4 regions of the Candidatus Pantoea rara genome follow, and region 3 is predicted to be linked to each of the others. Evidence: predicted binding sites of a transcription regulator. Region 3 holds the regulator's gene; each other region holds the start of a gene.

Region 1 (5,257 bases), 450 kb from region 3:
GGCGTCCAGTCCTGAAATTTCAGCCAGCGTCGCCTGTGGGCCTTTTTCTGCCAGCAGCGCGGCCAGCTCCTGCGCCTGAGGGTCCTGATCGCTGTGATAGCGCATCGCGGCGGCAATACCCTGCACCAGACTGGCGTGCGGTAAACCATATTCCAGCGTACCCAGCGTCGGCTTGATCAGGCGATCGCCCGCGCTGAGTTTACGCAGCGGCTGACGGCCTACGCGCTCAACATCATCTTTCAGATACGGATTTTCAAAACGACCCAGAATCTTCTGGATGTAGGCCGCATGTTTATCCGCGTCAAAACCGTAACGCTTAATCAGCACCGCGCCGCTCTCTTCCATCGCGCCTTTCACGACGGCCCGGATTTTTTCGTCGAGGATAGCGTCACGAATAGTCTGATGACCGGCCAGCTGGCCGAGGTAGGCGGTAATGGCATGGCCGGTATTCAGGGTGAAGAGTTTACGCTCAACAAACGCCATCAGATTATCGGTCAGTTCCATGCCCGGAATGGTCGGCAGGTCGCCCTTAAACTGGGTTTTATCGACAATCCACTCGCTGAAAGTCTCAACAGTCACTTCCAGTGGATCGGTGCTGCCCGCGTCAGAAGGAGGCACAATGCGATCGACAGCGGAATCCACAAAGCCGACATGCTGTTCCAGCCAGGCGTGATAGTGCTCCGGCAGCGCCTTCAGCACATGCTGTTTTAGCTGGCTGGTGCCGCGCACCATATTCTCACAGGCAATGATATTTAACGGGCGGGTGTTGCCGTTGTCGCTGCGTTTTGCCAGACCTTTTGCCACACTGCCGGCAATACGCTCCAGAATCTGCGGACCCACGGCGGTAGTGACCAGATCGACTTCAGAGACCAGAGTGATGATCTCATCGCGGGTGCTGTTGACCGCACTGACCCCTTTAACCATTTCCACTTTGGCCTGCTCGCCAACCACATGAACGGGATACTCATGACGCGCGTTCAGTGCATCCAGCACCGTCTGATTCACATCCGCAAAAACCAGTTCGATACCTGCATCAGCCAGTAATTTGCCGATAAAGCCGCGACCAATGTTTCCTGCTCCGAAATGTAACGCTTTCATAATTTTTGACCCATATCAAATGACGATGGGGCGGGCAAACCCCCCCCAGGAAATCGGGACGGGCATGACCGCCCCAGGGAAAATAATTGCTCTGAATTACGCGATCGCAGGCTTACCTGACAGCAGATCCAGAACTTCCTGCACGCTGGTGGTGTTCGCCAGCTTCTCAATCACGCTGTCATCATCCAGCGCATTGGTCAGGCTGGTGATCACCTGGATGTGCTCGTTGTTACGGGCAGCAATACCAATCACCAGGCGCGCGACATCGTCCGGCTCTTCGCCAAACAGAACACCTGCCGGATACTGACAGAACACCACGCCGGTTTTCAGCACGCGATCTTTTGCTTCGACGGTACCGTGCGGCACTGCAATCGACTCACCGAGGTAGGTTGGCGTCAGTTTCTCACGCGCCAGCATCGCTTCAACATATTCAGGCTCAACGTAACCGCCTTTCACCAGCTGCTCACCGGCAAAGCGAATCGCCTGTTCTTTGTTGCTGGCGGTCAGGCCGAGGAAGACGTTATCCGCACCCAGTTTGAACAGGTGCGCATTACCTTCGTCGTAGCTATCGGACAGGGCGGTATTCACCGTTGCGCGATGCACGTCACTGCGGTTAGCGGCGACCAGACGTTCGGTCAGCGTGCTGTAGAGTGCGCTGTCGAGGAAGTTGTTCAGCGAGATATGCTGCGCATGCGGGGCCTGACGAATGGCGCGTTCGGTCAGGTCACGGTGGGTAATGACCAGATCAACATCACCCGGCAGGGCATTGATCGCGGTATTCGTTACCGACACACTGCTGAGACCGGCATCCTGCACTTTCTTACGCAGCACGCCTGCACCCATGGCACTGGAACCCATACCGGCATCACAGGCGACGATGATTTTACGCACGTGGTGCAGTTCAACGCTCATGGCATCGCTGGCAATTGCTGCACCCGCCACGCCCTGACCTTTAGACTGCGCTTTCATCTCGTGCATGCGCTGAGTCGCGGCTTCGATATCGTCATCTTCTTTAACTTTGCTGGTTTTCAGCAGGATAGCGGACACGACGAAGGAGACAGCGAAAGCAGCGGCGATCGCGGCGATGTTCGCGAAGTAGGCACCCTTTGGTGTCATCGCCAGCACGGCCAGGATGGAACCCGGTGAGGCTGGTGAAACCAGGCCGCCGTTCAGTACGGTCAGCGTGAAGACGCCGGTCATACCGCCCAGGATTACCGCCAGCAAGAGGCGAGGAGCCATCAGCACATACGGGAAGTAGATCTCATGGATGCCGCCGAGGAAGTGGATAATTGCCGCACCACCCGCAGACTGTTTAGCACTGCCACGACCAAAGAACATGTAGGCCATCAGCACGCCCATACCCGGACCCGGGTTGGCTTCGATCAGGAAGAAGATTGACTTGCCTGCTTCACTCGCCTGCTGAATACCCAGCGGTGAGAAGATGCCGTGGTTAATGGCATTGTTCAGGAACAGGATTTTCGCCGGTTCGACAAAGATTGAGGTCAGCGGCAGCAGGTTGTTCTGCACCATCAGATTCACGCCTGCGGCGAGAATGTGTGACAGACCTTCAACCAGCGGACCGATCGCCAGGAACGCCAGCAGTGCCAGGATCATCCCGATAATACCGGCCGAGAAGTTGTTAACCAGCATCTCGAAGCCGCTTTTGACTTTGCCGTCAATCGCCCGGTCAAACGACTTTATTGCCCAGCCGCCCAGCGGACCAGCAATCATCGCGCCGAGGAACATCGGCATATCGGCACCGACAATCACACCCATGGTCGTAATTGCACCGACCACGCCACCGCGATCGCCGCCCACCAGACGCCCACCGGTGAAACCGATCAGCAGTGGCAGCAGGTAGGTGATCATTGGGCCAACCAGTTTGGCCAGCGTTTCGTTCGGGATCCAGCCAGTTGGAATAAACAGCGCGGTGATGATACCCCAGGCGATAAACGCCCCGATGTTTGGCATCACCATATTACTCAGAAAGCGACCAAAGCTCTGTACTTTGACCTTCACTGATGAGGACATAAACCCACCCCTTATTGAGACGCGCTTCAATAGGAGAGCGCGCTTGTTTTTGTTTAGCCACCCCGACGCATTGCCGGTGGTATTACTGTATGCACGCGGACTCTATCACGCGAATTTGACACTGCGTAGCGCGCAGAATAAGTGTGATCTATATCACTCATTAAGGGTGGGGGCGGGGGTGGTTATCGTGACTTCGATCACACTTTTACAGGCGTAAGCGGTTGTTTTGCCGTTTTTTTAAGCAGGATGGGCGGTTGTCTGTGAGGTGGATCACACTTAGCTGTGGGGTATTTGTTATATAAATGTGACTTAGATCACAAACTATTTTTGGTCAAAAATGCGCCAGATCACACTTCATTCAGCGGGTGATGGGGGAGCGAAAAAAGCAGAAGAGACGGGCAGACGATCAACGCCTGCCCGTAAAGCGAGTTTACTGCAGACCACCCTGAACGGCAGCCTGTGCCTGAGGAAGCGCCTGCGAATTGGCGGATAAGGTGCTCATCAGCGCGTTATATTGCGACGCCTGATCCTGAGTCGGGAACTGGACACCGCCATCATTAAAGCTGACACGGGTTCCCTGTGTTTGCAGGAAATCGCCAGCCTGCACCGCGCCCTGGCTTAGCGCCTGGAGTTTTGGCAGCAGCGGAATCAGCTGATTGGCGGGCACCGTTACCACTTTGTTGTAAGCGGTGTCGTAGACTTTTTTCAGGTCATCCGACTGCTTCAGGGCCGCTTTACTGCTGTCAGCCTGCATTTTTGCGCTTTCAATTTGCTGGGTGACGATCACCAGTGCGCTGTTAGCCTGACGCAGGGAGTCACGACGAGTGAGGTAATCCTGCGGAACGCGAATGGCAGAAAGCTCATCCACCACCGGACGCATACCCTGTTCAACTGCTTTGTTCGCCTGCTGCGAGAAGCCATACATGATGGCGTAATCGCTGGCGAAGTTACCAAAGCTCTGCTTCTGATTTTCGCTGAGGCTGGGAAGATGTTCGCCGCTGCGCATCACGGTGTTCTGGAGAAAATCGATAAATGCTTTGCGCTGCTCGCCTTCTTTATCACCACATGCGGTGAGTTGCAGCACGATCAGCGCGCCAGCGAGCATAATACCGCCACGTGCCATAAGGCGTGTAAGTCCTGAAGCCATTGGGTCAACTCCTGTCGGTGAAACTGTCTGATGTCCAGGTAGGAATGGCCTAAAGAATAGAACAAACCGCCGTCACGGCACAATGTGAAACCACCTGTGAAACAGATGCTTTCTTCAACACCGGTTACACAATGGGATCGCCTGCGCGTTAAAGCACGTATCTGAACGTAACGTTTAACAGCCTGAGGCTCGCTGCCACACCCTTAAAACACCACCGCCTGACCATCTTTACGACTCTCGCTGGCTGCAATATAGAAACCCTGCGGATCGCGCACTATCGCCTGTGCGCCGCCAAAGTTGTAATTGCTCAGGGGATCTTCCAGTACCACGTTGTGACCCATGCGGCGCAGTGTGCTCAGGGTATTGCGATCGAGTGTGGATTCAAATACCACCTCGCGTCCCTGCACCACGCGCCAGCGCGGCGCATCAATCGCGGCCTGCGGATTCTGACGGTGCAGCATAATTCGCAGCGCCAGCTGGACATGTCCCTGCGCCTGCATCGGTCCGCCCATCACGCCAAACGCCATCAGCGGCTGGCCCTGTTCATCCCGCGCAAAGGCCGGGATGATGGTGTGGAAAGGGCGCTTACCGCCTGCCACGATGTTGGGATGTTCCGGATCGAGTGAAAAACCCGCGCCACGGTTCTGCAGACTGATGCCGGTGTCGGGTACTACCACGCCGGAGCCAAATCCCATGTAGTTAGACTGGATGAATGAGACCATCATACCGCTGGCATCGGCCGTCGCGACATACACTGTGCCGCTCTGCTGGGGTGATCCAAAGCGGAAATCTCCCGCCTTGTCCGGATCAATTAACGCTGCCCGCTGGCGGATATAGTCTGTACTCAGCAGTAACTCAGCCGGAAACCTGAGGTGATCTTCATCGGTGACGTGACGCTCCAGATCGACCAGCGCCAGTTTCATTGCCTCTATGGAGAGATGCAGCCACTGAGACGAATCGGGCGCATAGCGGTGAATCTCC
Region 2 (5,257 bases), 550 kb from region 3:
GATCATTAACACCTCATCCGCCAGATCTTCCGGCGAAATCTGCTCAACCTGCGCCAGCGGGTGATCCGTCGCCAGTACCAGCCGCACTTCATAATCGAACATCGGTGAGTAGAACAGGCCAGAGCGCGCCAGAATATCGGAGGTCAGCACCACATCCAGCTCACCCTGTTGCAGTGCGGGTTGGGGATCAAAGGTCACGCCCGATTTAAAATCCATCACCACCTGCGGCCAGCTCTGACGGAATTTATCCAGCGCCGGGGTCAGCCACTGAATGCAGCTATGACACTCAATCGCCACCCGCAGCGTGGTTTGATGCGGCTCATGGCAGGCCTGCAAAGCCTGCTGAATCTGTGGCAGCACCTGCTCTGCCAGCTGCAGCAGAATATCGCCCTGCGGCGTAAAGCGCAGGGGCTGACTTTTACGCACGAACAGGCGGAATCCCAGCCGCTGCTCCAGATCGCTGAACTGGTGAGACAACGCCGATTGCGTCTGATGAAGCTGGGCTGCTGCTGCCGCCAGCGATCCCGTATTGCGCAGAGCCTGAAGCGTCCGCAGGTGCTTGAGTTCGATCATGAGAGTCCTTCACATCGAAAGTGAACATATTGCGCTTGAGCAACATACAGTACCCGCAGAGTATAGCAGTGTAAACATCTGGACGGCTAAACATCTTTGGCTGCCCATTTAAGCCAAAGTGAAAGATTATCTGGAGAACAGCACATGACTATCCTCAACCATACCCTCGGCTTTCCCCGAATTGGCCTGCACCGTGAACTGAAAAAAGCACTGGAGAGTTACTGGGCGGGCGACAGCACGCAGCAGGCGCTAATGACGACGGGCCGCGAACTGCGAGCGCGACACTGGCAACATCAGAAAGAGGCGGGCGTCGATCTGCTGCCGGTTGGCGATTTCGCCTGGTATGATCATGTGCTGACCACCAGCCTGATGCTGGGCAATGTGCCTGCGCGTCATCAGAACCAGGAGGGCACCGTTGATCTGGATACGCTGTTTCGCGTGGGGCGCGGTCGCGCCCCGACTGGCGAGCCTGCGGCGGCGGCAGAAATGACCAAATGGTTTAACACTAACTATCACTATCTCGTGCCGGAATTTATCCAGGGCCAGACATTTAAACTGACCTGGACTCAGCTGCTGGACGAGGTCGATGAGGCGCTGGCACTGGACCACAAGATCAAGCCAGTGCTGCTGGGGCCGGTGACGTATCTATGGCTGGGTAAAGTCAAAGGCGAGCCGTTTGAACGTCTGTCGCTGCTGGAGGCGATTCTGCCGGTCTATCAGCAGGTGCTGGCGGAGCTGGCAAAGCGCGGCATCGAATGGGTTCAGATTGATGAACCCGCCCTGGCGCTGGAACTGCCGCAAACGTGGCGCGACGCTTTTCAGCTGGCCTATGACGCACTGCAGGGCCACAGCAAGCTACTGCTGACCACGTACTTTGACAGCATCGGGCAGAATATTGATGTGATTCGTAAGCTGCCGGTGCAGGGCCTGCATGTCGATCTGGTCCATGGCCGTGATGATATTCAGCAGCTGAATCCGCAACTCCCCGCCAGCTGGCTGCTATCGCTTGGTGTGATCAACGGACGTAACGTCTGGCGTGCCGATCTGAGCCGCTGGTTTAGTCGTCTGCAACCGCTGATCACCCAGCGTGAACAGGTGTGGATCGGCTCCTCCTGCTCGCTGCTGCACAGCCCGATCGACCTCGGCGTCGAGACCCGGCTGGATGATGAAGTCAAAAGCTGGTTCGCCTTTGCGCTGCAGAAATGTACCGAGCTCTCACTGCTGAGTCAGGCACTTAACAACAATGATGCGGCGACGCTGGACGCCTGGAGCGCACCGGTGCGCGCCCGTGCTCACTCCCGCCGTGTGCATAATGTGGCGGTGGGCCAGCGTCTGGCGGCCATCACGCCACAGCACTGTGAACGCCTGAGCGCATACCCGGTACGGGCAGTGCTGCAGCGTCAGCGTTTCAATCTGCCTGCATGGCCCACCACGACCATCGGCTCTTTTCCACAGACCACGGAAATTCGCGGCCTGCGCCTCGACTTTAAGCAGGGTCGTCTCGACAGTAACCATTATCGCACAGGCATCGCGGAGCACATCAAACAGGCGATTACCGAGCAGGAACGGCTGGGGCTGGATGTGCTGGTGCATGGTGAAGCAGAACGTAACGATATGGTTGAGTACTTCGGCGAGCATCTGGACGGCTTTGTCTTTACTCAGAATGGCTGGGTGCAGAGTTACGGTTCTCGCTGTGTGAAACCGCCCGTCATTATCGGCGATATCAGCCGTCCGGAGGCGATCACCGTGGAATGGGCCCGTTATGCCCAGTCGCTGACTGACAAACCGGTAAAAGGGATGCTGACCGGACCGGTGACGATTCTCTGCTGGTCATTCCCGCGTGAAGATGTGTCACGTGAAATCATCGCGAAGCAGATCGCCCTGGCGCTGCGCGATGAAGTGGAAGATCTGGAGAAGGCGGGCATCGGGATTATTCAGATTGATGAGCCGGCACTGCGTGAAGGTCTGCCGCTGCATCAGTCTGAGTGGGCGGCCTACCTGAACTGGGCGGTGGAAGCATTCCGGTTGAATGCGGCGGTCGCACGGGATGAAACCCAGATTCACACGCATATGTGTTATTGCGAGTTCAACGACATTATGGACGCCATCGCAGCCCTGGACGCCGATGTGATCACGATTGAAACCTCACGATCTGACATGGACCTGCTGGCGTCGTTTGAAGATTTCGAGTATCCGAATGAAATCGGCCCCGGCGTCTATGATATTCACTCGCCTAATGTGCCCAGCGTGGCGTGGATAGAAGCGCTGTTGCTGAAGGCGGCGAAACGAATTCCGGAAGCGCGGTTGTGGGTAAACCCTGACTGCGGTCTGAAGACACGAGGCTGGACGGAGACACGTCAGGCGCTGGCGAATATGGTGACGGCGGCGAAGAAACTGCGTGGTGAGACGGCGTAGGAAAGGGGTCTGGTGGCAAAAAACAGGGGCGCAGAAGCGCCCCTGTTTTCATCTATTCTGATGCCACACCATACTGCCTGAACCAGGCCAGCATGCGTTGCCAGCCATCATTCGCTGATTCAGCATGGTAGCTCGGACGGTAATCAGCATTAAACGCATGTCCCGCTTCGGGGTAGACGATGATCTCGGCGGTCGCATTGGCGGCATGCAGCGCCTGGCGCATCTGCTCGACGCTCTCCAGTGGAATGCCATCATCCTGGCCACCATACAAACCTAGCACCGGTGCACTCAGATCGACCGCAATATCAATAGGATGCTTCTGCTGCTTCAGCGTGCGCTCACCGGTCAGTCGTCCATACCAGGCAACTGCAGCGCGCAGCTGTGGGTTATGCGCGGCATAGAGCCAGCTGATGCGGCCACCCCAGCAAAAACCGGTGATGCCCATGCGACGGATATCGCCGCCATTGCGTGCCGCCCAGTTAGCGGCATGATCGAGGTCTGCCAGCACCTGGGTGTCAGGCACTTTGCTGACCAGCTCGCTGAACAGCGTCGGGATATCATTATATTCAGAAGGATCGCCTTCGCGGAAATAGAGCTCGGGCGCGATCGCCAGATAGCCTTCCAGTGCCAGACGGCGGCAGATATCCCGAATGTGTTCATGCACACCAAAGATCTCCTGCACCACCAGGACGACAGGCAACGGGCCTTCTGCTGCGTGAGGCTTTGCAAAAAATGCCGGCATGTTTTCGCCCTGGCTTGGCACTGAGGTTTCACCTGAGTGAATGGCCGGGCTTTCGGTGATGATGGTCGTAGAGGCGGTGGGCTGCACGGCAGGGGCAAAGCCGCTCGTCGCCGGTTTTTGTGTCATATTATCACTGGTTTTCATTATTCTCTCCGTGCAAGCATTTGCGCAATCACGTAACTATAGCCTGGCTGTTAAGCCTGCGCGCCAGGTGTCGGGTAACAGAATCAGCAGCGAATAAAATCATCCACCTCTTTAACATTGCGCTGACCCAGACACAGCCTCGCGAAGGGCTATCCGGACAAGGAAGATATGATTGTGTGATGTCAGTCACAATTAATCTGGCGGAAAATGTAACTTTCATTTTCTTAAGTGAATGTTGTCACATATTTATCGGGCGTGCTGGCGTAGAGTGGCGCGCTACCTTCCCTTAACAGGAGTCTGAAAAATGACACAGTCTGACGTTTTCCATCTTGGCCTGACTAAAGCCGATCTGCAGGGCGCCACCCTGGCGATTGTGCCGGGCGATCCGGAGCGTGTGAAGAAAATTGCCGGACTGATGGACGATGCCACGCATCTCGCCTCACACCGTGAATTTACCTCATGGCTGGCAAAAATTGAGGGGAAACCCGTTGTGGTCTGCTCAACCGGTATTGGCGGTCCTTCAACGTCGATTGCCGTGGAAGAGCTGGCACAGCTCGGCGTGCGCACCTTCCTGCGTGTCGGAACCACTGGCGCGATCCAGCCACATATCAATGTTGGCGATGTACTGGTGACGACCGCATCTGTTCGCCTGGACGGTGCCAGCCTGCATTTTGCGCCGATGGAATTCCCGGCAGTGGCAGATTTCGCCTGCACTACTGCACTGGTTGCCGCCGCAGAAGCCTGTGGCGCAAAGACCCATATCGGTATCACCGCCTCTTCTGACACTTTCTATCCGGGCCAGGAGCGTTACGACACCGTCTCAGGTCGTGTCGTCAGTCGCTTCAAAGGTTCGATGAAAGAGTGGCAGGAAATGGGCGTGCTTAACTATGAGATGGAATCCGCTACACTGTTAACCATGTGCGCCAGCCAGGGTCTGCGAGCCGGCATGGTGGCGGGCGTGATAGTGAACCGCACGCAGAAAGAGATCCCGGATGCGGTCACCATGAAACAGACAGAAAGTGACGCAGTGAAGATTGTGGTCGAAGCGGCGCGTCGCTTGCTGTAAGCCGCGTCAGGCAGCAGGTTTTTGTCCAGACTCAAAACCTGCTGCTGGTCGTTAACGGCGCGTATCATCAGTTAAACCTGAGAGTGTTTATGCGCAACACCATTCCTGTCCGACGTCCTCTCCCCGGCGCTAATCCTGCCGCACTCAGTGCCCGGCTGGAACGCAGCGCTGAACGTTTCCGTGCCGCCATGCAACAGGGCGACTATGCGCTGGCAGCCCAGTGCTGCGAAGAGGTGCTGCGCTCAATGCCAAATCAGATGCAGGTGCTGAGCGACTACGCGCTCTGTCTGTTGCGTCTGGGTCAGCACAATAAAGCG
Region 3 (5,257 bases):
CAGCATTCCGCCGAAGGCGATCAGACAGCCCATCAGCGTATCCATCAGTCGCGGCAGCAGGAACTGCGCGCCATTCAGCGACAGCAGTTGAAGCGAGTAAACCGCCGTGACCGTAAAGCCAATCATCGACCAGCCATAGAACTGGCGGGTAAAGCGATAGCTGATAAAGGTTATCGCCAGCATGATCATCAGCACCAGCGATTCCGGCACCGCCAGGCGCAGCGTCGCGGCCGCGATGACCAGACCAGCAAAGGTGCCCAGCGCCCGGTGCTGGATGCGGACACGGGTGGCGCTGTAGCCGTTCTGGCTGACGAACATAATGGTCATCAGGATCCAGTAGGGTTTGGGGATGTTGAAGAACAGCGCCAGCGCGCTGCCCAGCATCAGCATCACCGCAAAGCGTCCGGCAGTGCGCAGCGCCGAGGAGCGGAACGAAAGATAACTGCGCAGTGCCGGTAACAGCGGCAGACGACGCTGACGGTCCGCCATGAGATCGCGCTGATACAGGGGTTTCTGCGTGCGCAGAACCCGCGCAATGCGGTTGAAGTGGTAAAGACAGAAGTTACCCACCGGATTGTCGGGATGCTGATGCGCGATCTTCTCCAGCGCGCCGAGCTGTTTATCCATCGCAAAGCGGTCGGGTAGCTGGTGATAAAGGATGTTATCCGCCAGCACCCGCAGCCGGGCTGAAATGGTTTTGGCATTCCAGCGGATCACCGCTTCCGCATGGCTCTGTTCGACCAGCTTCTGCACTTCTTCCGGCCGATGCAGGCTGACCGAGATATGTTCCTGCAGATCCAGCGCGACCTGAAAGGCGCGCGTCAGCCGTTTATGGCTGTGATCGCGACTTGCCGACAGCATATGCATCTGCTGATAACAGGTGTTAATCAGATCGACCACTTTTTGCTGACGGGCCAGCAGCGGTGGCAGTGCCTTTTCCGGGTCGGTCAGCTGCGTCAGCAGGGTATATTTGGCGTCGCAGTAGTTAGCCAGCTCGCGGTAGATTAGGCTCAGGCTCTCGCGCATCGGCTGCTCTTTCCACAGCCAGAACCAGAACCAGTTGAACAGCCCGTACCACAGCGTGCCGCCGATATAGAGCAGCGGGGGAACATAGATTGGCATGCGGCCAATCAGGCTCAGGGTAAAGATGGCGGCAATCAGGGTGCCGGGCAGCAGACGAGCATGCAGCGGGCTGATCTCGCCGGTAACGCCGAGCAATAAGGGCATGGCAAACAGGATCAGCGGCAGCGGAATAGCATGCAGGGTAAGCCACTGCATCAGAAAGCTGCCGAGGGCAAACAGGCTGCCGCCAACGATCAGGCGTTTGAAGAAGCGTTTATGCGGGGTATCCAGACCGGCGATGTTGCAGCAGGCGGGCACTAATGAGAACAGGAGACCTTTTTGCAGGTCGCCAGCCAGCCAGCCCAGCGCCACCGGCAGACAGAGCACCAGCGTTTGCCGCAAGGCGTAGTTAACTTCAGGATGGTAAATAATTCGACGCCACATCGGCCCAACACAAACAATAACGGCGTGATGTTGCCATCACGCCGTGGGTGACAGGAATTAGCGGGTGCCGTAAACGACGATGGTTTTGCCGTGTGCGGAGATCAGGTTCTGATCTTCCAGCATCTTCAAAATACGGCCCACGGTTTCACGTGAACAACCAACAATCTGGCCAATTTCCTGACGCGTGATTTTGATTTGCATGCCGTCGGGATGCGTCATGGCATCTGGCTGCTTCGCCAGGTTGAGCAGGGTCTGTGCAATGCGTCCGGTGACGTCGAGGAAAGCGAGGTTACCCACTTTTTCAGACGTGACCTGCAGGCGACGCGCCATCTGCGATGAGAGTCGCATCAGGATGTCAGGGTTAACCTGGATCAGCTGACGGAATTTCTTGTAAGAAATCTCCGCCACTTCGCACGCACTTTTCGCACGCACCCAGGCGCTGCGCTCCTGGCCTTCTTCGAACAGGCCAAGCTCACCAATAAAATCGCCCTGATTCAGGTAGGAAAGAATCATCTCTTTGCCTTCTTCATCTTTAATCAGAACCGCGACGGAACCTTTAACGATGTAGTAAAGCGTTTCTGCTTTTTCACCTTGGTGAATCAGCGTACTTTTGGATGGATACTTGTGAATATGGCAATGGGACAGGAACCATTCGAGTGTAGGGTCTGTTTGCGGTTTGCCGAGAACCATTCGCTATTATCCTCTGTTGTAATCGTGCCCAAAATACAGGGGGCAGTTTTCCCTGTCAGGCGGTGAAAGCTTCAAGCGTTTCCATTTCAGGAAATTATTCGGGCCGCATCAGGCGCAGTGCGCATCATCCTTCCCGGCTTCGCCATCGGGTGACGAAAAATATTTTCAGCACTGTTTGTAGCACAGCTTTTGCCGACTGTCTTCTGTTGTCTCGCTTCAGCTATAGGCGGATTTCTCTGGATTGCTGTTTACCAGGCGAAAGCGTACTCTGGCGAGAAAACAGCGTATTCCGGAGCAAAAATCATGCAGGCAAGAGTGAAATGGGTAGAAGGGCTGACATTCCTCGGAGAATCCTCATCCGGCCATCAGATACTGATGGATGGAAATTCGGGTGATAAAGCGCCCAGCCCAATGGAGATGGTGCTGATGGCGGCCGGCGGATGCAGCGCGATTGACGTGGTTTCAATTCTGCAAAAAGGCCGCAACGATGTGGCTGATTGTGAAGTAAAACTGACCTCAGAACGTCGTGAAGAGGCGCCGCGAATCTTTACGCACATCAACCTGCATTTTATCGTGAGTGGTAAAGGGCTCCAGGATAAAGCGGTCTCACGCGCGGTGGATCTTTCTGCTGAAAAATATTGTTCGGTGGCCATTATGCTGGGTAAAGGTGTGACGATTACCCATAGCTATGAAGTCATTGAGCTGTAACAGGCTGAGGGGCCGTTAAAGTCACGGGCAAAATCTGAGCCAGCCCGGTGTCAGGCGGCTCCCTGCGTGTGGAACGTACGTGTTGCTGTCAGATTCACCCTGATCAGGTCCAGTCACTCGGCTGAGAAGCCATGACTGGCCTTTTATTCAATCCGTTTGCCTTCCATCAGTCGCTTCACCAGCGGACCCATGATCAACTCCATCGCCAGACCCATTTTGCCGCCGGGCACTACCAGCGTATTGATGTGCGAGATAAACGAACCCTGCAGCATCGCCAAAAGGTAGGGGAAGTCGATATCTTCCAGCGCCTGAAAGTGAATCACCACAAAGCTCTCATCCAGTGACGGAATGGCGCGGGCAGCGAATGGGTTTGAGGTATCGACAGTCGGGACGCGTTGAAAGTTGAGGTGAGTGCGTGAGAACTGTGGCGTGATGAAATTGATGTAATCTTCCATCGAGCGCACCACGGAATCCATCACCGCTTCGCGTGAATGACCGCGCTCGCCGGTGTCGCGCACCAGCTTCTGAATCCACTCCAGATTAACAATCGGCACCACGCCCACCAGCAGATCGACCTGTTCCGCCACGTTGTGCTGCGCCGTCACCACGCCGCCATGCAGGCCTTCATAAAAGAGAATGTCGGTGTTCTGCGGCAGCGGCTGCCAGGGCGTAAAGGTGCCGGGCACCTGATTCCACGGCACGGCTTCATCGTAGGTGTGCAGATATTTACGTGATTGGCCCTGTCCGCTTTGACCATACTCTTTAAAGCTCTGCTCCAGCAGACCAAAGTCATTGGCTTCCGGGCCGAAGTAGCTGACATGACGTCCTAAATCGCGCGCCTTACGAATTGCCATATCCATTTCCGGGCGGGTAAAGCGGTGAAAGCTGTCACCTTCCAGTTCGGCCGCATGGAGATCGAGCTGCTGAAAGATTTTGCGAAACGCGAGGCTGGTGGTGGTGGTTCCTGCGCCGCTGGAACCGGTCACCGCGATAATGGGATGACGTGCAGACATAGAAAAGCTCCCTGTGAGGTCGGGCGATGAGCATTGTTATCATGAAATGATGCCGGGTGCATCAGCCGCGAAATTCTTTGCGTGGCATGATGTTGACCGATTCATGCAGTTCCGACCACACCAGCACCACTTCACCGGTTTCCAGCTGGCGTCGCACATCAGCTACTTTGTCCAGCAGGCTGCGTTCCTGCTCGCCGTAGTCTGTGCCTTCGCGTAGTACAAAGGTTTCAATCAGATTTTCAAGGGTCTCTGGTGAGACCTGTTGCCAGGGAATAATCACGTGATCAGTTATCCAGAAAAGGGGCGATCCACTGCGGGATGCGCTGTTCCAGCCACATTTCAGGCTGGCGTAACGTCCCGCCGACAAAACCTACGTGGCCGCCGTGGGGGGTCAGTTGATAAGTAATAGTGGCAGATAATTGGCTGCTGTGCGGGATCACTTCATCACTCATAAAGGGATCATCTTTGGCGTGGATGATCAGCAGCGGTTTCTCTGTGTGCTTCAGCCAGGGCATAGCGCTGGCGCGATGATAGTAATCTGCTGCATCAACAAAACCGTGGGCGCGGGCGGTAATCGCATCATCAAAATCGCGCAGTCGCCGCAGCGCTTTGAGTTGCGTCAGATTGACCGGCAGCGTGTCCGGCCAGGCATGCAGTTTGCGGCGGGCATTCTTCTTGAGCTGCGCCAGCAAGTAGTACTGATAGAAACGTGAGAAGCCGCGTTCCAGTTTCACGCTGCACGGTTCCAGCAGCAGCGGAGCGGAGACAATCACGGCCGCATCCACCTCAGCGGCTGTGCCCTGCTGGCCCAGCAGGCAGCCCAGCATGTTGCCGCCCAGTGAGAAACCGACGGCGGCGGTGGGAACGTGACCCCAGCGGCTGCGCAGCCAGTGCAGGAAGAAGCGGGCATCTTCAGTTTCGCCGGAGTGGTAGATGCGGTTCAGCCGGTTAGGTTCGCCGCTACAGCCGCGAAAATGCATCACCACTGCCAGCCAGCCGCGCGCGCGGCATACCGCCATCAGGCCATGAATATAGGGGCTGTGAAAGCTGCCCTCCAGGCCATGAAACAGGACAACGCGCGGTTTATGCTTTGCCAGCTGCGGATCTTCGCTCCATGCGAGATCAATGAAGTCGCCATCCGGCAGATCGAGGCGCTGCCAGTGAGGATCGACCGTGATACGGCGACGCAACAGGCGCGGCAGCATTGTCTGCAGGTGCGCGTTGCGCAGACTGTCAGGTGGCGTGAAGTGCTCGTTTTCCGGTCCGGTAAATTTCATGTGGTAAAAGCTTGTCTGTTCCATATCACACTGTTAGCTTCGATAAGTTTTTTCTTGCAGGGT
Region 4 (5,257 bases), 1.6 Mb from region 3:
TCAGCCCAGGCAGAGTGATAGCAATCGCCGTAAGGCGTTCCAGCTTCTTTTGATGACGGATAAAAAAGGCATCAACCTGTTCAATCAGTGCAGTGAGTAGCGGCTGCGCAGATTCATCAGGCAGCGGCAGGCTGTCTTCAACCAGCGACCGACTGCTGAGATCGCGCAGCGTAAAGGTCATCGCGCCGCGGTGCAGGCGGATCGCCAGATAGTGCCAGGCGTCGGTATCCAGTATCAGGCCAATCGCCGGACGGCCACGACTGCCGGGATCCTGATATTCAGTCTCCTGTACCAGATGCGCGTCCAGCATTTCACGCACAATTTTGGTGATGCTGGCCGGGGCGAGCTGGGCACGACGGGAAAGTTCGATACGCGAAATGGGACCGTGACGGTCAATTAATCGATAAACGACACCTGCATTGGTCTGCTTGATCTGGTCAATGTGGCCAGGTTGACTGTCCGGATTCACAACCCTGCTCCCGGTTATTTTCGCGCTTCTAAATAAACATGCGCCATGGTGAGGCAGATCAGGCGACAGCGTCAAATATTTGATTAGAAATGTGATTTATCGCACATATTGATGCGCTGAGACGGGCGCTTCAGGGCCGATTTTCCCGCAACAACGCCATCATGTTCTCCATCTGGGCATTCATCTCGCGTCCGGCTGACCAGACCAGCCACAACTCTGAAATGGCATCCTCTTCCATTAATGGCAACCAGACCAGATCGGCCAGCCGTGCACGCCGAAATGAGGCAGGCAGAATAGAAACGCCCAGACCGGTTGCCACCAGCCCAAGGATGGTCATCGCCTCACCCACTTCCTGGGTGATGTAGGGCTTTATGTGATAGCGGTGCAGCAGCGCCAGAATATCGCTGTAGAGCGCGGTTCCGCCCTGAGGATCGAAAAAGACAAAGGGTTCAGATGCCAGGGCAGTTACAGAGATTTTGTCGGCGTCAGCCAGCGGATGCGCCTTATGCACCACGGCATAGAGCGGCTCGCTCAATAGTAGTTGATGCCGCAGATCGGCTGGCAGCGGCGTGTTGCGCATTACGCCGAGATCAAGCCGACCATCGTGCAACGGTGCCAGTTGCTGGCGGGTGTTGATCTCCTGCATATGAATATGCACCTGCGGCCAGCGCTGACGAAAGCGGAACAGCGCATCGGAAACCACGGCGGTAAACGGAGCAGACGAGGTAAAGCCGATCCGCAGCTCTCCCTCTTCGCCCCGGTGCAAACGGGCAGCGCGATCGGCGGCCTGCTCAACCTGCAACAGAATCGCGCGGGAATCGCTCAGCAACTGATGCCCGGCAGCGGTAAGTTGCACGCTGCGGTTGTTGCGATTAAACAGCTTTGCGCCGGTTTCCGCTTCCAGTTGAATAATCTGCTGGCTGAGCGGGGGCTGAGAGATATTCAGGCGCTGGGCTGCCCGCCCGAAATGCAACTCTTCGGCGACCGCCACAAAGTAGCGAAGATGACGCAGCTCGATATTCATATGTTAAACATCTCATTTGAGATTATTAATATATTAGACATCATAATGCCGCTTTCCTAAGCTGACGACAGGTTTTCTGACATAGAGGAAGATGTGTGAGTCGCTCAATTCAGGCAACAGTGGATGATGAAGCGGTGCCTGCTGCGCCAGAGTCCACTGCCGCTTCAGGTTATATCCGCCGGGGAACGCCCAAATTTATGCGTGTGACGCTGGCCCTTTTCTCCGCCGGACTGGCAACCTTTGCCCTGCTCTACTGTGTGCAGCCCATTCTGCCGGTGCTGTCACAGCAGTTTGGTGTCTCTCCGGCGACCAGCAGCCTGTCGCTCTCCATTTCTACCGGCCTGATGGCGCTGGGCCTGCTGGTTACCGGTCCGCTCTCTGATGCCATCGGGCGTAAATCGGTGATGGTGACCGCCCTGATGCTCGCCGCTATCTGTACACTCCTCTCGGCTACGATGACCAGCTGGCACGGCATTCTGATCATGCGTGGGCTGATGGGCCTGTCGCTCAGCGGCGTTGCGGCGGTGGGCATGACCTATCTTAGTGAAGAGATGGATGCGCGAGTCGTCGCCTTTTCGATGGGGCTGTATATCAGCGGTAACTCCATAGGCGGAATGAGCGGGCGTCTGCTGAGCGGCGTCCTGACCGACCTCTTCTCATGGCGGATCGCCGTGGCGGTGATTGGCTGTTTTTCGCTGGCCTCCGCGCTGATGTTCTGGAAGATCCTGCCAGCATCGCGTCATTTCAGGCCCATTACGCTGCGTCCTCGTAATCTGTTGATTAACTTCCGGCTGCACTGGCGCGATCCGGGCCTGCCGTGGCTGTTTGCCGAAGGCTTCCTGCTGATGGGCGCCTTCGTCACCCTGTTCAACTACATTGGCTATCGCTTACTGGACGCGCCCTGGCATCTCAGTCAGGCGGTGGTAGGGTTGTTATCGGTTGTCTACCTGACGGGCTCCTGGAGTTCGCCTAAAGCAGGCGCGCTGACCAGCCGGCTGGGGCGTGGACCGGTAATGCTGGGCGCAACCGCCATCATGCTGCTGGGCTTGCTGGCTACAGCCTTTAACTCCCTCTGGCTGATCCTGCCGGGGATGATGCTGTTCACCGCCGGTTTTTTTGCTGCTCATGCGGTTGCCAGCGGCTGGATTGGTCCGCGTGCTCGCCGTGCTCGCGGACAGGCCTCTTCACTCTATCTGTTCAGCTACTACGTGGGTTCCAGCGTAGCGGGCACGCTGGGCGGGGTGTTCTGGCATAACTTTGGCTGGCGCGGGATTACGCTGTTTATCAGCTTCCTGTTGATTCTGGCGCTGGCCGTAGCGTGGCGTCTGCACAGTAAAAAACTCTGACACCCCCTCTTTCGCCAGGCCTCAGCGGGCCTGGCGGCGCATCATGCTGAACGCTTCATTCAGATCCACAACAAACAAAGCGCCTGTTTCCCGCTATAATTCTTTTTATTGTAATAATTCATCTGCTTTGCCTTTTAACACGGCAACAAGGAACGCCTGTGGCTCTCTACTATTACGTCAATAAACAATCGGGATATAACGATAATCATGTTGTTCATGCGGCGGGTTGCTCCCATCTTCCGGACATAGATAACAGGCTGTTTCTGGGTAGTTTTTACCACGTGAACGCCGCCATTTTGCAGGCGAAAAAATATTATGCGGGTGCAATCGGTTGTGAAAACTGTTGTCCGCTCAATAACACCGAACAGCAGGCCGCTCAGCTCAGTGTGGCCCTGAAGCACACCCCGCCTTCGCGTTAATCCCATCGGACAGCCCAGTGGTAAAACGCTTCCCGCTGCGCTGTCTCAATAGTCTCAATACTTTCTGCTTAAAGACACATCCCTGCTGCAAATCAATCCTGCATATCATCGCGATCAATAACCTCTGCCTATCGCGCTGTAATCAGGTGATAAAAAAATTCAGCATTAAAAGACGTTTATAAGCTTTCTCTTCCCGGTTTATTTACTACAATAGCGGTTAATTTGTGACGCAGGTCACTTTCGCTGGGTGTTTCTGCCACATCCAAATTCGCTTTTCTGACTGACTTGACTCCTCATGCAATCAACAACTGTTTCACGTAAAACTGCCTGGCTACGCGTGGTATTGCTGGCTATCGCTGCCTTTGTGTTCAATACCACCGAATTTGTGCCGGTTGGCCTGCTATCCGATATCGCGGCGGACTTTTCCATGCCAACGGCGGATGTCGGGATCATGCTGACCATCTACGCCTGGGTGGTCGCACTACTCTCACTGCCGCTGATGCTGCTGACCCGTAATATTGAGCGACGACTGTTGCTGGGCGTGCTGTTCCTGATCTTTATCGTCAGCCATGTCCTTTCAACCGTAGCCTGGGATTTCCGGTCGCTGATGGTGTCCCGCGTAGGCATCGCCCTGTCTCACGCGGTGTTCTGGTCGATCACCGCCTCCCTGGCGATTCGCGTTGCACCAGCCGGTAAGAAAACGCAGGCACTGAGTATGCTGGCGACGGGTACCGCGCTGGCGATGGTGCTGGGTGTGCCGATTGGTCGCGTAGTCGGTCAGTATCTGGGCTGGCGTACCACCTTCGGCGCGATTGGCCTTTCGGCGCTGGTGCTGATGATTATGCTGGTGCGGATCCTGCCGCGTCTGCCGAGTGAGCATACCGGCTCGCTGAGCAGTGTGCCGATGCTGTTTCGCCGTCCTGCGCTGGTCAGCATGTATTTGCTGGTGACGCTGGTGGTGACCGCGCATTACACCGCTTACAGCTATATCGAACCGTTCATGCAGAACGTCGCCCATTCCAGTGGCAACTTCACGACCCTGCTGCTGCTGCTGTTTGGCTCAGCCGGTATTGTGGGCAGCGTGCTGTTCAGTACCCTCGGCAATAAATTCCCCTCCGGGCTGCTAATAGCTGCCATTGCATTGATCACGTTGTGCATGGGATTACTGATTTTTGCTGCCGTCCGACCTGCCGCTATTTCAACGCTGTGCGTTGTCTGGGGCATGGCGATGATGATGATCGGACTGGGAATGCAGGTGCGGGTGTTATCGCTGGCACCGGATGCCACAGATGTGGCGATGTCGCTGATGTCCGGCATTTACAATATCGGTATTGGCGCGGGCGCGCTGCTGGGCAATCAGGTCAGTCTGCATCTGAGCATGGCGGAAGTCGGGAACGTCGGCGGGATGATTGGTCTGGTGGCGTTACTCTGGTGTGTTTACATCTTCCGTCGCTATCCCCAGTTGCGGAGCAACGGATAAGGCTGTGACTGAAGAATAAAAAAAGGCTTCAGATAAGTCGGTTTATCTGAAGCCTGTTTATGAATATTTATCGTGCTTTTACTTATACAGAACGGCTGTGCCATGCAGGTTGTTGCTGCCAGAGGTCGAAGTGATGCGGAAAGACTTTGCCCCGACATCGCTGGCCTTTTCTGACAGTTGCTGCTCCAGCGAAGTCAGATTAGTACTGCCCGTTGCGCTAATGACGCCGATTTTTTGCTGATCCAGTGGTGTACTGCTGACCTGCTGTGCCGCCACACTGGCAAATGAGAGGCCGCTAAGTAAAGTAGCAGCCACTATCATGTTGATACGTTTCATAACGAACCCCTTCTCACTTAATCTGTTGAAAAAATACAATTACTGATAAATCACAGCTGTGCCGTGCAGTTTGTTCTGGCCGCTGGTTGAGGTGATGCGGAACGATTTCGCACCGGCTTCATCCGCTTTGGCACTCAGCTGCGATTCAAGGGAGGTCAGGTTGGTGCCGCCCTGTACAGAGAT

The links. Region 3 encodes CRP, which controls carbon source genes, mostly activating them, when cyclic AMP is high. Its sites were predicted from a motif close to ATGTGANNNNNNTCACAT; they were not measured.
Region 1: a site for CRP is predicted at 3,271-3,288, ahead of ACR8BF_RS18325 (PTS mannitol transporter subunit IICBA). Genes of this name have one in related genera too.
Region 2: a site for CRP is predicted at 4,049-4,066, ahead of udp (uridine phosphorylase). Genes of this name have one in related genera too.
Region 4: a site for CRP is predicted at 3,481-3,498, ahead of ACR8BF_RS09415 (sugar transporter). Genes of this name have one in related genera too.

The regions. Positions count from the first base shown of each region.
Region 1 covers NZ_CP194942.1:3,895,269-3,900,525, reverse strand. Annotated here, with positions in the region: gene mtlD (mannitol-1-phosphate 5-dehydrogenase) at 1-1,098, opposite strand, end outside; gene ACR8BF_RS18325 (PTS mannitol transporter subunit IICBA) at 1,195-3,129, opposite strand; gene ACR8BF_RS18320 (DUF3053 domain-containing protein) at 3,560-4,276, opposite strand; gene ACR8BF_RS18315 (gamma-glutamyltransferase family protein) at 4,480-5,257, opposite strand, start outside.
Region 2 covers NZ_CP194942.1:3,793,844-3,799,100, reverse strand. Annotated here, with positions in the region: gene metR (HTH-type transcriptional regulator MetR) at 1-573, opposite strand, end outside; gene metE (5-methyltetrahydropteroyltriglutamate--homocysteine S-methyltransferase) at 718-2,988, shown strand; gene ACR8BF_RS17895 (dienelactone hydrolase family protein) at 3,041-3,874, opposite strand; gene udp (uridine phosphorylase) at 4,179-4,940, shown strand; gene ACR8BF_RS17885 (tetratricopeptide repeat protein) at 5,030-5,257, shown strand, end outside.
Region 3 covers NZ_CP194942.1:419,221-424,477, forward strand. Annotated here, with positions in the region: gene ACR8BF_RS01925 (YccS/YhfK family putative transporter) at 1-1,506, opposite strand, end outside; gene crp (cAMP-activated global transcriptional regulator CRP) at 1,564-2,196, opposite strand; gene ACR8BF_RS01935 (OsmC family protein) at 2,500-2,904, shown strand; gene ACR8BF_RS01940 (phosphoribulokinase) at 3,048-3,917, opposite strand; gene ACR8BF_RS01945 (YheU family protein) at 3,979-4,197, opposite strand; gene ACR8BF_RS01950 (hydrolase) at 4,202-5,218, opposite strand.
Region 4 covers NZ_CP194942.1:2,002,752-2,008,008, reverse strand. Annotated here, with positions in the region: gene mlc (sugar metabolism global transcriptional regulator Mlc) at 1-469, opposite strand, end outside; gene ACR8BF_RS09430 (LysR family transcriptional regulator) at 600-1,493, opposite strand; gene ACR8BF_RS09425 (MFS transporter) at 1,589-2,839, shown strand; gene ACR8BF_RS09420 (hypothetical protein) at 2,998-3,258, shown strand; gene ACR8BF_RS09415 (sugar transporter) at 3,554-4,738, shown strand; gene bhsA (multiple stress resistance protein BhsA) at 4,817-5,074, opposite strand; gene bhsA (multiple stress resistance protein BhsA) at 5,114-5,257, opposite strand, start outside.